Piscinibacter gummiphilus: one gene and its partner. The protein of the gene in region 1 interacts with the protein of each later gene in a pairwise test. Links are inferred from orthologs where the notes say so. Each region holds a gene or a part of one and is shown on either strand. Other genes may lie near its edges. The genes, in order: A4W93_RS07025 and A4W93_RS26720.

The links.
Region 2: the proteins of A4W93_RS07025 (region 1) and A4W93_RS26720 interact in binary tests that used the Escherichia coli proteins (3 or more experiments, as listed by UniProt). The link is inferred for Piscinibacter gummiphilus from one-to-one orthologs.

What each region holds. Positions count from the first base shown.
Region 1 is NZ_CP015118.1:1,552,572-1,556,197, reverse strand. The notes cover bases 33-3,347. They hold A4W93_RS07025 (DUF4118 domain-containing protein), read right to left. Parts: upstream 2,948-3,347; coding sequence 233-2,947; downstream 33-232. Other genes in these bases: kdpC (potassium-transporting ATPase subunit KdpC), read right to left, coding at 2,944-3,347; A4W93_RS07030 (response regulator), read right to left, coding at 33-240. In the rest of the region: more of A4W93_RS07030, read right to left, coding at 1-32; more of kdpC, read right to left, coding at 3,348-3,561; potassium-transporting ATPase subunit KdpB, read right to left, coding at 3,575-3,626. UniProt on the Escherichia coli protein: Member of the two-component regulatory system KdpD/KdpE involved in the regulation of the kdp operon. KdpD may function as a membrane-associated protein kinase that phosphorylates KdpE in response to environmental signals.
Region 2 is NZ_CP015118.1:5,829,150-5,832,371, reverse strand. What follows is about bases 102-3,012. They hold A4W93_RS26720 (PTS sugar transporter subunit IIA), read right to left. Parts: upstream 1,837-3,012; coding sequence 1,366-1,836; downstream 102-1,365. Other genes in these bases: corA (magnesium/cobalt transporter CorA), read left to right, coding at 3,001-3,012; hpf (ribosome hibernation-promoting factor, HPF/YfiA family), read right to left, coding at 2,086-2,424; hprK (HPr(Ser) kinase/phosphatase), read right to left, coding at 372-1,322; fur (ferric iron uptake transcriptional regulator), read left to right, coding at 102-256. Also shown: more of fur, read left to right, coding at 1-101; more of corA, read left to right, coding at 3,013-3,222. UniProt on the Escherichia coli protein: Seems to have a role in regulating nitrogen assimilation.

The DNA of each region.
Region 1 (3,626 bases):
CAGCACCGGGATGTCGGACCAGGTGCGCAGCTGCCGGATCAGGTCGACGCCGTCCCCGTCGGGCAGGCCCAGGTCCAGCACGACCAGGTCGGGCCGGCGCGTGCCGGCCTCGATCAGGCCACGCTCGACGCCGTCGGCCTCGAACACCTCGAACTGCTCGCGGGACAGCGCCAGGCTCACGAAGCGCCGGATCTCCGCCTCGTCCTCCACGACCAGGATGCGTTGCGCGGGTTCACTCATGGCTGTCTTCGGTGTCTTCGGAAGGGGGCAGGTCGAGCGACGGCGGGTCGCCGCGCGGGAGGTCGATGGTGAAGCGCGCGCCGCCGCCGTCGCGGGTCTCGCCGCGGATCGTGCCGCCGTGCGCCTCGACGATGGCGCGGCAGATCGCGAGGCCCAGCCCGACGCCGGGGGTCGCGCTTTCCTTGCGGCCGCGCTCGAACATCTCGAAGACGGCCTCCTCGCGCTGGGGCGGCAGGCCGGGGCCCTGGTCGTCCACGACGATGCGCACGTGGTCGCCCGCGACCACGGCGCCGATGTCGATGGGGGAACCGGCGGGCGCGTATTTGGCCGCGTTCTCCAGCAGGTTGCACAACACCCGCTCGAACAGGGCCGGGTCGATGTGGACCAGGGGCAGGTCGCCGGCCAACCGCACGCGCACACGCCCTGGTGCCAGCACGCCCTGCACCGCGCGGATCGCGCCGCCCAGCGACTCCTCCAGCGGCAGCCACTGCCGGCGCAGGTGCACCTGGCCCGACTGCAGCCGCGCCATGTCGAGCAGGTTGGACACCTGCGAACTCATGCGCGAGGCCGCATCGCGCATGGCCTGCGCGATCTCGGCGGGCCGGCCCGAGCCCTCGCCCGCCGTGAGGGCCAGCGTGTCGGCCATGCTGACGAGTGCGGCCAGCGGCGTGCGCAGGTCGTGCGAGATGGCCGCGAGCAGCGAGTGGCGGAGGCGCTCGGACTCCATCTGCACGATGGTGGACTGCGCCACCTCGACGTAGTGGATCCGCTCGATCGAGATCGCGAGCAGCGAGGCACACGTCTCCAGCAGCTGCCGCTGCTCCGGCCCCGCGAGCCGCGCCGGGTCGCGCGGTTCGATCACCAGCACGCCCCGCATGCGCATCGGCGCCTTGAGCGGCAGGTACAGCAGCGGCGAGGCCGGCAGCGTGTGCGTGCCGAGCCCGGACGCCTCGGCATGGTCGAACGCCCATTGCGCGACCCCGGCCTCGATGCCTGTCGGCAGGTCGGCCAGCGGCACGGCCGTGGTCATGCGGTCATCCGGTCCCGCGAGCATCAGCGCCACGCGGGCGCCGAACTCGGACTTCAGGAACCGCGCCGCGATCCCGGCGATCTGCTCCGGCACCAGCGCGCCGGACAGGTCGCGCGACATCTCGTACAACGCCCGCACGCGCTCCTCGCGCGACGTGGCCACCCGCGCCTGGAACTTGAGGCCCGCCGTCAGCTGCCCGATCACGAGCGCGACCACCAGCATCACGGCGAACGTGACGAGGTACTGCGCGTCGCCCACGTTGAACGTGAACCGCGGCGGCACGTAGAAGAAGTCGAAGGCGCCCACGCTCAGGAACGCCGCGAGCACCGCGGGCCCGCGGCCGAAGCGCACCGCGACGAACACCACGGCCAGCAGGAACAGCATGACGATGTTCGTGGGCTCGAGCACCGCGTGCAGCGGCGCCGTGGCCAGCCCGGCGAGGCCGCACACCGCGGCGCTCCAGGCGTAGGGCCGCACCGCGCGGCCGGCGGCCGCGTCGGGGGCGGTGGACCTGTCGGCCGACGGCCGGTGCCGTCCCCGCTCGGGCAAGGCGATCTGGATGACGTCGAGGTCGATGCCCTGGGCGCCGACGGCCTCGGCGAGCGTCTGCCGCCACGGTGGTGCGTGGCGCCGCGGGTCGCGTCCCAGCACCACACGCGACAGGTTGAACTCGTGGGCGTACTTGACCACCGCCGCGGGCAGCGACGCGCCGGCCAGCGTGGCCGTGCGCGCACCCGACTCCTGCGCCAGCTTCAGCAGCCGGAACACGTGCTGCCGCGCCGCCTCGGGCAGGCGCTGCAGCCGCGGCGTCTCGACGTGGATGCAGTGCCACGGCACCCCCAGCTGCGCCGCCATGCGCGCCGTGGCGTGCACGAGCTTGTCGCCGCGCTCGTCGGGCCCGATGCACAGCAGCAGCGCCTCACGGGTCTGCCACACCGGGGCCACCGAACGCGAGCGCCGATAGTCGAGCATCTCGTCGTCCACGCGATCGGCCGTGCGGCGCAGCGCGAGTTCCCGCAGCGCGATCAGGTTGCCCTTGCGGAAGAAGTTGCGCACGGCCGTGGCGGCCTGCTCGGGCATGTAGACCTTGCCCTCCTTGAGCCGCTGCAGCAGGTCGTCGGGCGGGAGGTCGACGATGACGACCTCGTCGGCCTCGTCGAACACGCGGTCCGGCACGGTCTCGCGCACCTGGACGCCGGTGATGCCGCTCACGACGTCGTTCAGCGTCTCCAGGTGCTGCACGTTGACGGTGGACCAGACGTCGATGCCCGCGTCGAGCAGTTCCTCCACGTCCTGCCAGCGCTTCGGGTGGCGCGCGCCGGCGACGTTGGAGAACGCCAGCTCGTCCATCAGGATCAGCTGCGGCCGGCGGGCCAGCGCCGCGTCGAGGTCGAAGGTGGCGAGCGTGCGGTCGCGGTACGCCACCGCCTTCGGCGGCAGCCGCTCGAGGCCGTCCACCAGCGCCTGGGTCTCGGCCCTGCCGTGGGTCTCGACCACACCCACCACCACGTCGACCCCGTTCGCCCGCGCGGCGCGCGCGGCCGACAGCATCGCGAAGGTCTTGCCGACGCCGGCCGAGGCCCCGAAGAAGATCTTGAACCGGCCCCGGTCCGCCCGCACGGCCTCCTCCTGGAGGCGGGCCAGCAGGTGGTCGGGGTCGGGACGCGGAGGGATCATCGGGACGCGGGCGGGACGGCGGCCATCGTAGCAACTGCGCGCGCGGTCTGCCGGTCGAGGTCCAGGTTCACCGCCAGCACGTTCACGCGCGGTTCACCCAGCAGGCCGGACAGGCGGCCTTCCGTGTGCCGCGCGATGACCGACCGCACCTGGTCCGGCGCCAGCTGGCGCGCCCGCGCGACGCGGGCGACCTGGTACTCGGCCGCCGCCACGCTGACGTGCGGATCGAGCCCGCTGCCGGACGCCGTCACCAGGTCCACCGGCACCGCCGCCGTGTTGCCCGGGTCGGCCGCCTTCAGCGCCGCGACACGGGCCTTCACGGCGTCGGCCAGCGCCGGGTTCGACAGCCCCAGGTTCGACCCTCCCGAGGCGCCGCCGTTGTACGGCGACGTGGCCGTGGCCGACGGGCGGCCCCACAGGTACTTCGGATCGGTGAAGTCCTGGCCGATCAGCGTGGAGCCGATCACCTGGCCGTCCACCTCGACGAGGCTGCCCGCCGCCTGATCCGGGAACGCGATGCGGGCCGCGCCGGTCACCAGCACCGGGTACGCGAGGCCGGTCACCACGGACATCAGCACGAAGAGGGACACAGCGGGGCGGATGAGTTGTTTCATGGTCTTCTCCGGATCAAGCGAAGTGCACGAGGTTCAGCAGCAGGTCGATGGCCTTGATGCCGATG
Region 2 (3,222 bases), 4.3 Mb from region 1 along the record:
GCAGTTCGAGCAGGCGGGCCTGCTGTCGCGCAACCACTTCGAATCCGGCAAGGCCGTGTTCGAGCTGAACGAGGGCAAGCACCACGACCACCTCGTGTGCGTGACCTGCGGCCGCGTGGAGGAGTTCTACGACGCCGAGATCGAGAAGCGGCAGCACAACGTGGCGCACAGCCGTGGGTTCGAGTTGCAGGACCATGCGCTGGCGCTGTACGCCGTGTGCACCAAGAAGAACTGCGAACATAAACCCAGCAAGTAAGCCAACAGGTTGTATCCCGGCGGAGGCCGGGACCCTGGGCGAGGGGCTCGCTTCGGCCGCGCTCACGAGGCACGGGGCCCCGGCCTCCGCCGGGGCGGGTTGACGCGTGTGGCGGTCAACCCGCCTTCTGCATGGCCTTCTGGTGCCGCTCGATGAACTCGCGGTACGTGTCGATGCCGCGCAGCTGCAGGATCGTGCTGCGCACGGCGGCTTCCACCAGCACGGCCAGGTTGCGCCCCGCGTCCACCGCGATCACCACCTTGCGCACCGGCACGTTGAGGATGTCCTCGTTGAGCGGTTCGTAGGGCAGGCGCTCGAAGTCGCGTTCGAGCGTCTCCTTGCGCACGAGGTGCACGATGAGCTTCAGGCGCATCTTCCGGCGCACCGCGGTCTCGCCGAAGATGGACTTGATGTCGAGCAGCCCGATGCCGCGCACCTCGAGCAGGTTCAGCAGCAACTCGGGGCAGCGGCCCTCGATGGCGGTCTGCGAGATGCGGTACAGGTCCACCGCGTCGTCGGCCACCAGGCCGTGACCGCGGGAGATCAGCTCCAGGCCGAGTTCGCTCTTGCCCAGGCCCGATTCCCCCGTGAGCATCACGCCCACGCCGAGGATGTCCATGAACACGCCGTGGCGCGTGGTGCGTTCGGCGAACAGCTGGCTCAGGTAGCCCCGCATCACGTCGATCACGTGGCCGGCGGATTCGTCGGTCACGAAGAGCGGGATGTCGGCGCGGTCGCACAGGGCCACCAGGCGGTCCGGTGGCGACTGTGCGTCGGCCACGATCACCACGGGCGGCTCGAGCGTGACGATGCGCTGGATGCGGCGTTCCTGGTCCTCGAGGGAGGAGTCCTGGAGGTAGGCGACCTCGCGGCGGCCCACCAGCTGCACCCGGTACGGGTGGATGTAGTTGAGGTACCCGACCAGGTCGGCGGCCGACTGCGCGTTGCGCACGGCCGCCTCGTCGAAGCGGCGTTCCGGGTGGGCGTGACCGGCGATCCATTCCCAGCGCAGCGCCGGCCGGTGTTCTTCGAACAGCGCCTCGGCGCTGATGACGGATGGTTTCACGCGCGGACGAGGTTGACGGGCAGTGGTGGGGTGCGGGGTGCGCTCAGGCGACCGATTTGAGCGGTTCCCAGTTGGCGATCAGTTCGTGCACCTTGGCCGCCGAGTCTTCGGTCTTGAGGCGTTCGCGCAGTTCGCGGTCGCCGAGCATCTCGGCGATTTCGGAAAGGATCTCGAGGTGGCGCTGGGTGGCGGCCTCGGGGACGAGCAGGAAGATCAGCAGGCAGACCGGTTCGTCGTCGGGCGCGTCGAACGGGATGGGCTGCTGCACGCGCACGACGGCGGCGAGCGGGTTCTTGAGGCCCTTGATGCGGCCGTGCGGGATGGCCACGCCATGGCCCAGGCCGGTGGAGCCGAGGCGTTCGCGGGCGAACAGGTTGTCGGTGACCGTGGCACGCGCGATGGCGTGCTGGTTCTCGAACAGCAGACCCGCGTGCTCGAACGCGCGCTTCTTGCTGGTGGCATCCACATCCACCAGCACGTTGCTGAGAGGCAAGATCGCGGCGAGTCGGTTCATCTGCGGATCACGGTGTGCCCCGGACGGGCATGTCTTCTGAATGACAGACCTCAAATTCTACGAGCCTGCCGGAAAAGCGCGCAGGGCTCGGGGCTTGTCCAAAAGCGAAATTGTGCACTTTTGTTGTTGCATTGCAGCACCCCGAATGAACGGGTTTCGACAGCATATCGTTGACCGGAACGAAAAAAGCGACGAGCGGAGCACGTAAAAAAGCGGCCCGCAGGCCGCTTTGACGTTCGCGTCAGGAAATCACGCCGTGGCGTCGATGCGCTTGGCCGCGACGTGGTGGTGGTCCTGGAGCTTGTCCTTGTGGCGGCACACCTGCCGGTCGAGCTTGTCCATCAGTTGGTCGATGGCGGCGTACAGGTCCTCGTGGCTCTGCTCCACGAAGATGTCCTTCCCCTTCACGTGGACGGTGACCTCGGCCTTCTGCCTGCGTTCCTTCTCCTTGTTCTTCTCCACGGAGAGCAACACGTTGATGTCGACGACCTGGTCGAAGTGGCGGGTGACCCTGTCCAGCTTCGTGAGCACGTACTCACGCAAGGCCGGAGTGACGTCGAGGTGGTGGCCGCTGATCGTCAAGTTCATGAAGACTCCTTTCGCAGGGGGTGAAGAAACCGGGCAAGAAATCGAACCGCAGACTGGCTTGCAAAGTCAGGGGGCGGAAAGGTGGCTGATGGACGTGGGTAGGGATGGAAACGTGGAAGCGCCAGGGGCGCGGGAAAGGGGGGATTTGGGCTTTTCGAGGGAGTGGAAGAACAACGCTGTGCGAGAGAAAAACCCGAGGTCGATGAATTCAGTGTGCGCCCGAAATCGGTGTGTGACAAGGGTGTGACCCGCATGGGAACATGCCCGATCCGCATGGCACGGTCAGAGTGCGGAATCCGGGCGTTTTTCAAGGTAAAGCACTGTTTCCGGGGGTAAATCCGGGTCCAGTCGCACCAGGGCGGGTCCGGGTGCACGGCGCGGGTGACATAATTTCGGTCGACGCGATTTCCTGGAACCGGCATGGACAGCCCTCACTCTCGCTGACCGTCCGCTCCGACACCCTCGGCGAGCCTCGTGCCCCGATGCGGCCCGGAGTGAGACGGTCTCACCCCCGACCTCATTCCCTGGCCCCGCACGACGACGAGCATTCCGTCGGGGTCCCGCTGGAGCCCCTGCATGCTGAACGTGTTCACGCTGGCCAATGGCCGGTTGTTTCAAGAAGAGATCGAGCGCCTCGAAGCGCTGGCCGACGTCAACCCGGTGTGGGTCGACCTCGAGAACCCCTCGCCCGAAGAGATCGGCTGGGTCGAGCAGCGTTTCGGCCTCAGCATCCCGCAGGACATCGTCGACGAAGACCTGGAGGAGTCCGCCCGCTTCTACGAGGAGGACAACGGTGAA